Regions from separate parts of the Halomonas sp. LS-001 genome, predicted to be linked through region 3. Evidence: predicted binding sites of a transcription regulator. Region 3 holds the regulator's gene; each other region holds the start of a gene.

What was found. The regulator LexA, encoded in region 3, represses DNA repair genes until DNA is damaged. The targets are predictions, from matches to a motif close to TACTGTNTANNTANACAGTA.
Region 1: ruvA (Holliday junction branch migration protein RuvA) is a predicted target of LexA. The motif match lies at 1,526-1,545, and genes of this name have one in related genera.
Region 2: ACU6TU_RS12885 (S24 family peptidase) is a predicted target of LexA. The motif match lies at 1,361-1,380, and genes of this name have one in related genera.

What each region holds. Positions count from the first base shown of each region.
Region 1 covers NZ_CM129816.1:1,933,921-1,937,200, forward strand. The annotation lists gene ruvB (Holliday junction branch migration DNA helicase RuvB) at 1-792, opposite strand, end outside; gene ruvA (Holliday junction branch migration protein RuvA) at 811-1,416, opposite strand; gene ruvC (crossover junction endodeoxyribonuclease RuvC) at 1,567-2,112, opposite strand; gene aspS (aspartate--tRNA ligase) at 2,228-3,280, opposite strand, start outside.
Region 2 covers NZ_CM129816.1:2,861,360-2,864,639, forward strand. The annotation lists gene ccmB (heme exporter protein CcmB) at 1-511, opposite strand, end outside; gene ccmA (cytochrome c biogenesis heme-transporting ATPase CcmA) at 565-1,185, opposite strand; gene ACU6TU_RS12885 (S24 family peptidase) at 1,443-1,838, shown strand; gene ACU6TU_RS12890 (YigZ family protein) at 1,838-2,473, shown strand; gene ACU6TU_RS12895 (sodium ion-translocating decarboxylase subunit beta) at 2,596-3,280, opposite strand, start outside.
Region 3 covers NZ_CM129816.1:1,588,882-1,592,161, reverse strand. The annotation lists gene ACU6TU_RS07145 (L,D-transpeptidase family protein) at 32-550, opposite strand; gene ACU6TU_RS07140 (TetR/AcrR family transcriptional regulator) at 528-1,247, opposite strand; gene lexA (transcriptional repressor LexA) at 1,593-2,264, shown strand; gene ACU6TU_RS07130 (energy-coupling factor ABC transporter permease) at 2,299-2,970, opposite strand; gene purU (formyltetrahydrofolate deformylase) at 3,060-3,280, opposite strand, start outside.

The DNA of each region.
Region 1 (3,280 bases), 350 kb from region 3:
CATATGATCCAGCCCATGATGATCAACATTGAGCATGTTGAGCGCCGCATCCGCAATGGCCGTATCAATCTCCCCACGCCCTTTTATGTCGGCGTAATCACGTACGCGCCTTAGCAGACGGTTGGCAATTCGAGGGGTGCCACGGGAGCGTTTGGCAATTTCTTCACAACCTTCTGTCGTGGCAGGCACGTTAAGCAGGCCCGCTGAGCGGGTCACAATTTCTTTCAGCTCACTCAGGTTATAAAATTCAAGGCGCTGAACAATGCCAAAGCGATCCCGCAGAGGCGACGTTAAAAGCCCCGCACGGGTCGTTGCCCCTACCAGCGTAAAACGTGGTAAGTCGAGTTTGATGGAGCGTGCAGCAGGCCCGTCACCGATCATGATATCCAGCTGAAAATCTTCCATCGCGGGATACAGCACTTCTTCCACCACGGGAGAAAGACGATGGATCTCATCAATGAAGAGCACATCGCCTTCTTCCAGGTTGGTCAACATCGCCGCCAGGTCCCCGGCACGCTCAAGCACGGGGCCTGAGGTCGATTTCAGCCCAACCCCCATTTCAGCGGCAATGATGTTGGCAAGCGTCGTTTTACCCAACCCAGGTGGGCCAAAAACCAGTGTGTGGTCAAGGCTCTCTTCCCTTAGCCTTGCCGCGCCAATGAAGATTTCCATCTGCTCGCGTACGCGTGGCTGACCAATGTAGTCCGCCAGACGTTTAGGGCGGATGGCATGATCCAGCCGAACCTCGCCCTGCTCAGGGGCCGCTGCAATCAAACGATCATGTTCAAGCATGCTGCTCCTCGCGAACCATTAGCTGTTCATGCGCTGGGTTAACGCTGACTTGATCAAGGCTTCTGTGGGTTGGTCGGCATCCAGGCCTGACAGCATTTTTGCGGCTTCTGTGGGTTTATAGCCCAGGCTGACCAGAGCTGACTCCGCGTCAGCCAGCGCATTACGGTGTGGGTTGCTGGATGGTGAATCCAGCAACGAAGGCCCATTGGCGGCATTCTCCCAATCGGGAAAGCGGTCACGCATCTCGATTATCAGGCGCTCTGCCGTTTTTTTACCTACCCCAGGCAGGCGGGTCAGCGCTTTACTGTCATCATCGCGGATGCAGCGCATAAACGCTTCTTCGTCCATCCCCGAGAGAATCGCCAAAGCAAGCTTGGGCCCAACACCATTGACTTTTATTAACGCGCGAAAAAGCGCTCTTTCCTGCTCACGTACGAATCCATACAGCAGATGAGCATCATCACGGATCGTCAAGTGAGTAAATAAAGAGACCTGTTCGCCAACGGCCGGGAGTGCTACCAGCGCCGTCATTGATGCTTCCAGCTCGTAACCCACCCCGTGCACATCAATCACAATCCATGGTGGCTGCTTGTGCAGTAGCTGTCCGGTTAATCGTCCGATCATAGGGTGAACTCACTCCTTGGCAAAGCAAACGTTTGATAAGTTATTGTAGAATTAACTGTGTTCGCATTTTAGCGTCATTGAATACGGAATGGTCGCTAATATAGAGTTTATCTGTACAGGTAGCCAGTCATCCGATGCCTGGGTTTCGCTTTACAAGCGCCACCGACCGCTGCTTCGCCGAGTGCGACGCTCTGACGAAGGAACCCATAAACCACTGCGTGAATAGGCATCAGTGATGGCAATGGCCAACGCATCTGCTGCATCTGCCTGAGGCGTAGCAGACAGTTTCAGCAACGCCGTTATCATATGCTGGACCTGGGATTTATCCGCACTGCCTTTACCCGTAACCGTCTGTTTGATCTGGCGTGCAGCATACTCATTAATCGCTAAGCCGTGGTTGGCCATGCAAACCAGTGCAGCCCCTCTTGCCTGCCCCAGTTTAAGGGCTGAATCTGCATTTTTTGCCAAAAACACACGCTCTACCGCCACTGCATTAGGGCGATATTGCCCGATGACCTCACTTAAGCCCGCATAGATTTGCGCCAGGCGCTGTTCAAGTGCGGTGTCGGTCGTACGGATACAGCCACTGGCCACATAGATGGGCTTGCCTGCCTGAACATCAACAACGCCATACCCCGTAATACGCGAGCCAGGGTCAATGCCTAAAATACGTGTCACGTTGGTGGGTTCTAACACAGTATAAATTTGATCATGGTGTTCTGCCTTATTGGCATCCCTGAAAAAACACCGACGTCATCTGACGTCGGTGTGATCAAGGATCAGGGTCGCACGTTAGCTAAGTAAGGCGGCGTTATTCGCCACTTTCTGCCTTAACTTTCTGGCGGAGACGAATATTAAGCTCCTTGAGCTGGTCGGCACTGACATCACCCGGTGCATCGGTCATCAAACATGCCGCGCTCTGGGTTTTCGGGAAGGCAATGACTTCACGGATAGTTGTCGCACCGGTCATCAACATCACCAGGCGGTCCAGACCAAATGCCAAGCCACCGTGGGGTGGCGCGCCATAGTGAAGGGCATCCAGCAGGAAGCCGAATTTCTCACGGGCTTCTTCTTCGCCGATGCCAAGAATCTCAAACACCGTGCTTTGCATGGTCTGATCATGAATACGCAGCGAACCACCGCCCAGCTCGGTACCGTTAAGCACCATATCGTAAGCACGGGACAACGCAGCGGCAGGGTCAGCCTTGAGTTCTTCCGGTGAGCAGGCAGGCGCCGTAAACGGGTGGTGAAGCGGGCTCAGGCGTCCGTTGTCATCGGCTTCAAACATCGGGAAGTCAACGACCCAAAGCGGCGCCCAATCATGGGTATACAGATCAAGATCCGCGCCAATTCTGACACGCAACGCGCCAATGGCTTCATTAACGATACGCGCTTTGTCAGCCCCGAAGAAGATGATATCCCCATCTTTGGCATCAACACGGTCCAGTAGCTCTTCAACCACGTTTTCCATGAATTTGACGATCGGAGACTGCAGGCCTTCCAGGCCTTTGGCGCGCTCGTTCACCTTGATCCAGGCAAGCCCCTTGGCGCCATAGATACCGACGAACTTGGTGTATTCGTCGATTTCCTTACGTGACAACGACGCACCGCCAGTCACTTTAAGCGCTGCCACGCGTCCGTCATCGGCATTGGCAGGGCCTGAGAAGACTTTGAAATCAACCTGTTTCATCAGGTCATCAACATCGGTCAATTCCAGCGGGATACGCAGGTCAGGCTTATCAGAGCCGAAACGCTGCATGGCATCGTGCCATGTCATGCGCTGGAAATTCGGCAGCTCAACGTCAAGAACTTCGTTGAATAGCTGGCGAATCATGCCTTCAGTGATTGACATGATGTCGTCTTC
Region 2 (3,280 bases), 1.3 Mb from region 3:
CGCCTCGTGCCAACCCAACAGTTAGCGCTGCACCGATGGCACCAATCAGGCTTAACGTGGCACTGCCGAGTGCCAGCGAAATCGCCAGCACAAGATAACTGCCCGCCGGAAGCGCCAGCATGATACCCAATATTGGCGCCATGAGTGCCAGCGGAAGACCGGTCAACAGCCAGTGAACCGCCACCTTGGCTAACGCCAGCGCCGAAAGCGGTTGCGGAGCAAGTAGCAGCTGTTCAAGGCTGCCATCGTCGTAATCGCTGCGGAACAGGCTGTCCAGCGAAAGCAGCGCCGCCAATAGTGCCGCCACCCACAAAAGCCCTGGTGCTATCAGTGCCAGCAAGTCCGGGTCTGGTGAAATACCAATCGGAAACAGGGTAATCACCAAAGCAAAAAACACTAATGGGTTGAGCACTTCGCCACGACGGCGCAGCATCAACACCAGGTCCCGCTTGAGGGTGGCCTTCAGCGCCAGTGCGATGCCGTCCCCGGGTTCTTTCAAACGCGGTTCCAGGCTCGGGGCAACTTTGGCGGTTTCATACTGCGACACCACTCTCTCCTTCATGATTACCCGAGCTGGATGCGGCGTAAGGCGGGTGATGATGATAACTCATGGTGGGTCGTTACGATAACGCACCCACCCTTATTAGCATGCGCCGTCAGCTGTGCCTCCAGAGCCGCCACACCGTCACGGTCAATGGCAGTAAACGGTTCATCCAGCACCCATAATATACGTGGGGTCAAGGTCAGCCTTGCCAGTGCAATACGGCGCTGTTGACCAGCCGAAAGCTGGCCAGCCGGCACATCTTCAAAGCCAGCGAGCCCGACCGTTTCAAGCGCTTCCCAGCTGGCCGCTTCGTTATTCTGTTGACCATCCAGTGCCTGATACCAGGCCAGGTTTTCAAGCGCACTCAACCCCGTTTTCACGCCGGGGGAATGACCTAGATAAAGCAGGTTGGCCAGAAAATGCTCACGCACCTGACGCATGGGCTCATCGTTCCAGATCAGCTCGCCATGGTAGTCGCTCAGCTGCCCGGAAAAGATCTTGAGTAACGTGGTTTTACCGCTGCCATTGGGCCCTTCAATACGGACAACTTCACCACTGCGAATGTCCACATCAAGGCCACTGAACAACCAGCGCTCATCTCGCTCGCAAGCTAGCTGTCGGGCTTGAAGACACAGGCTCAAGGCGCTCTCCAGACAGATTTGAATTCGCCGAGAACTCTACACGGAAAGCGTCAATCCCGCCAGTCACCTCCTGCGGCGCCAGGTCGCATCCACCCCATGTACTCAGCGTCAACATACAGATAACTCCCTTGGCGCAAGGAAATTGAACTGTATGAAAAACCATGTATACTGAAATTACTGTATGAAAAAACATGTTTATGCAAAACAACCAATTCTTGTTTTATCGAACATAACGCTTTTGATGCTGGAGATTTTTGATGAGCCCTTCGACTGCTATCTCTTTCGATCAACCGCTGCCGCCAGCGGCTCGCCTCAACATCAACCACTCCAACACTATGCCCCTCAGCACCCAACATCGTAAAACCACCCGCCACAACACCTATGCGGTCAGGATTCGTGGGAATCGCATGTGTGATTGCAACCTGTTTGATGGAGATGTCATTATCATTCGGCGTTGCCAAGTAGGAACGGCTCAAGAAACGGCAAGCGCAGAAATCAATCATCAGCCGATCAAACTGCAAAGCCTGGCCATTGACCGCCATGGTTTGCGACTCCTGCCACAAGATGATTCACCGGCCATTTATCTGCACAATCAGGACATGCAGGTATTAAGTCTTGTGATGGGGGTTGAACATCATCCAACGGAGCATTAATGCGCTACCTTGTTCCTGCGCTGGACGCGCATACCTGGCATACCCATCAAATCGAGATTGAAAAAAGCCAGTTCATTGCCTGGGTGGCACATACCCCTTCCACTGACAGGTTTCATGCCCTATTAGAAGCGGCAAGGCATGAACACCCTAATGCCAGTCATCATTGCAGTGCCTTTATTGCGGGTGCACCGGGAGAACAGACCGCCATCGGTTTTTCTGATGATGGCGAACCCGGCGGCACCGCAGGCCGCCCCATGTTTCAGGTGCTCAATGGTAGCAACATCGGTGAAATCGGCTGTGTCGTAACGCGTTACTTCGGCGGCACCAAGTTAGGCACTGGCGGGCTGGCACGTGCCTATGCCCAGGCTGTCAGCCAGGCGCTTGAAACCCTACCTAGCCGTGAAATCATCGAACGCGACACCCTGACGATACGCCTGAATTTTTCTCAGGAGGCTCAGGCCCGTGCCTGGTGCGAGGAGAATACCTTACCCATTCTGCATGCTGACTATGATGGGGACGGTGTTAAGTTATCTTTCGGCTGGCCGCGTGATGAGCCACAGGATCTAAGCCCCCTGGAAAACCGTCTCAAAACGACACTCAACATCGAAACCGATAATCAATCGCCCTGGGTTTAATGCGCCCTGGATTAATGCCTACTAACAGACAAAAAAATACGGCATGCGCGAAAATCGCACATGCCGCATTGTTACCGCTGTTTTGCCACACCAGGGTTTACCCTATTCATGCTTCATCAGCATTAGCCCAGGTACTTGATCATCACCCCGGCTGCAACGGCAGAGCCAATCACCCCCGCCACATTAGGCCCCATGGCATGCATCAAGAGGAAGTTATGTGGATTGGCTTCCAGCCCGACTCTATTGGCCACGCGCGCCGCCATTGGCACCGCTGACACGCCTGCTGCACCAATCAATGGATTAATCGGCATACGGCTGACCAGATTCATCAGCTTGGCCATCAACACCCCGGCGGCGGTGCCGATACCGAACGCCACGATTCCCAAACCGAGAATGCCCAGGGTTTCCACTGACAGGAAGCTTTCTGCCATCAGTTTGGAACCCACGGCTAACCCCAGAATAATGGTTACAATATTAATCAACCCATTCTGGGCCGTGTCGGAAAGACGCTCCACGACACCACATTCCCGCATCAGGTTGCCGAAACAGAACATTCCCAGCAGTGGTGCAGCATCAGGCAGAAACAGCGCCACCAGTATCAGCAACATCAACGGGAAAATGATTTTTTCCAGCTTGGAGACCGGGCGCAACTGCGTCATGGAGATTTCACGCTCTTTTTGCGTGGTCAGCAAACGCATGATTGGCGGCTGAATAAGCGGCACCAGTGCCATATAGGCATAGGCCGCCACCGCAATCGCACCCAGCAGCTCTGGTGCCAGAACGCTGGCAACATAGATGGATGTCGGG
Region 3 (3,280 bases):
TAATCAGTAAGTAACGTAAGGCAGTCACACCTTATAGATGAATCCATACCGGTGTTCCCGGCACGGCAGACGCAAATACATGCAGCAGGTCATCACGCTTGAGCCGAATACAGCCATGAGACATTGGCTGTCCCATCGGTTCCGACGGCGGCGTTCCATGCAGGTAGATAAACCGCCGCTGGGCATCGACATCCCCTCCCCGGTTAAAGCCACGCTCAAGACCACAGAGCCACAAGATACGTGTCAGGATCCAGTCTCTGTCTGGGTTCTGTTCGCCCAGTGCCGGCGTATAAACTTCACCGGTCCAGCGGCGGCCACGAAATACGCCATCCATGGGTGCCTCGGCGCCAATGGCCGCACGAACGTAATGCCAGCCTAATGGCGTTTTGCCACTTCCCTCCTGCTGACCTGCCCCGGCTTTACCGGTTGACACCAGACAAGAAAAGCCCGCTTCGCGCCCCTGCCACAACGTCAACGTTTGCTGTTGAATATCAATTTCAACCCAGTGCCCCGTGTCAGGCGGAAGATCAGCTAACGACGGCGTGTACATGAGACCCCTTGCTCTGTCCATCCTTACCCTGTTCATCCTTCTGGTCATTCTTTTCGAGCCTTTCAGGCAAGGGTGCATTCATGCCAGCCACCACGACCGGGCGCAAACGACGCACCAGGTCGCGCACGGAAATATGCTCCTGATAATCTTTCTGAGCGATATCTTTCAGTGCATCCAGACCCGAAAAAGTAAACGTCACCGTGCCCAGCATAAAGTGCAATCGCCAGAAGCGCTCCGCATCAGGCAGATCGGGAGTTGCTTGACGAATCAGCTCCGTAAAGCGCGTAAAGACATCGCCATATTGCGCCTGGATAAAATGACGCAGATGCCCTTGGGCCTGACTGTAAGCCAGGCCCAGAAGGCGCATGAACACCTTGAGACTGTTGCGTTCAGCAGGAACCGACAATACCGTTTCAGCCATGGTTTCCAATAACACTTCAAGAGGAATCACCTGGCCTTTGTATTGCACTTCAAGTTCATCCAGAGCGCTATGAAAACGTTCGCTGAAAGGATCGAGATAACGGGAAAACACTGACTGAATCAGCGCTTTCTTAGAGCCAAAATGGTAATTGACCGCTGCCAGATTAACTTTGGCTTTACTGGTGATATTGCGCAGCGACGTTTCCGCAAAGCCCCGCTCTGCAAATAGTACTTCAGCGGTGTCGAGAATGCGTGTCACTGTGTCAGGCTGAGCCATGGACGCTCCAGAGAACAGATGTTTAAAACAACGCCTGATATTACGTCATGGGTCAAAGGTGCTCAACGTTTGTTACACAAATACTTACAAACATTTTATGCCACCGCATGGCTTATTGACTTGCCAACACGCAAATGCTTGGTATCACTACACAAAATTTAACGTTCAGCCTGTACTGGATAGAGACACATACTGTATACTTAAACACATGCTTTATTAAATTTTTTTATTCATAAATGCTGGTTAACGCATGACACATCCGTCTCAGACACCTGTCGTAATCACGCTGCCAGCATTTGTCTGTTTTTTATTTCATTAACCAACAAGATCAGGTGGGAGCGTATTATGTCTCGGCCTTTAACAGCACGTCAGCAAAATGTTTACGACTTTATCGTTAAGACCATGGGTGAATACGGCTATCCGCCGACTCGCGCTGAGATTGCCAAAGCGCTGGGATTTCGCTCGCCGAATGCAGCGGAAGAGCATCTTCGGGCACTTGAGCGTAAGAAAGTCATTCGCATTATCCGTAATACTTCCCGGGGCATCCGCCTGCCCGCTCAGGAAGGTGTCGATATAACAACAGCGACACCGGAAACCTCACCGGTAGAAAACATGTCATCCGGCTTACCCATCATTGGGGAAGTTGCCGCTGGCAGCCCGATTCTGGCCGCTGAGCACATTGATCGTTACTGCCCTCTGCCCGCCGAATACTTTACGCCAAAAGCTGACTACCTCCTGCGAGTACGCGGCCTATCCATGAAAGATGCTGGCATTCTGGAAGGTGACCTGCTGGCGGTTCACCGCACAGAGCATGTACGCGATGGGCAGATTGTCGTGGCCCGGCTGGAGGATGAAGTCACCGTGAAACGTTTTAAACGTGACGGGCACCTGGTACAGCTTCTGGCAGAAAATGAAGATTTCTCTCCCATCAGCGTTGACTTACGTTCACAGCCTCTCGAAATCGAAGGCGTGGGAGTGGGCGTTATTCGTGGCGGTAACGGTCAGGCACTTGGTTAAACATCACCTGACCTGCTCTCATCATCCATTCTGCTTACTGCATGTCGATGTATCGGTGGTCATTAAAGGTGGCCACCCAATCAGGGTGATAGACCAACAGAACACTCAGTAGCATACCGGTAATAAATGCTTCTGACGGCATCAGCAACGGCAGAAAACGCGCATACTCCTGAGCCAGATAAACCGCTTCTGGTTCAGTTCCCGCCACAACGATCATCCCAACGGCTACCAGCCCTCCTGCCAGCGTTGCCAACGCAGAGCCGAAAAATCCGCAAGCAAACAGAAAAACCATCAGGTTATCAGGAAGTCTGCGGTCTACAAAACGCCATATCAACACCGTCGTCAGTGCAGGCACAATACCTGTGACAAGCACATTTGCGCCTAGTAATGGCCACTCATTGCGTCCAATCACGACCATTGCCACATTGATCATGAGATTGCTTAAAAGCGCCAGTGGTGCTTTGAACACAATTGTCATCAGTACGGTAAACACCAGATGCAGTGTTAACCAATCCACGGCTTGTGCACGCAGCTGCCACATCAGCACAACGGCCAGTGTCGCCGCCAGCCAGCGGTGCTGCAGTGCTGTGTCATTCATCAAAGGCTTCCAGGGCTTTAACATGACAACCCATATCAGCATCGCCGAGGACATCACTGCAGAAAGCACTAGCGCCCAGGGTGCCAGGACGCTTTCAGCAAAGGACATAAAGCCACCTCAATGGTATCGATAAAATCACGCACTATGATATGAAACCACGCACTATGATATTAAACCACGCTCTGTGATCCTCAACGTTAGCTGAACACCACCGTCTTGTTACCATGAATAATCACACGGTCTTCAAGGTGCCAGCGAACCCCGCGAGCAAGTACCGACTTTTCAACATCACGCCCGAAGCGGACCAGATCTGTCGGCGTATGACAATGCGTTACACGATGAATATCCTGCTCAATAATAGGGCCAGCATCGAGTTCTTCGGTCACATAATGACAGGTCGCCCCGGTCAGCTTGACGC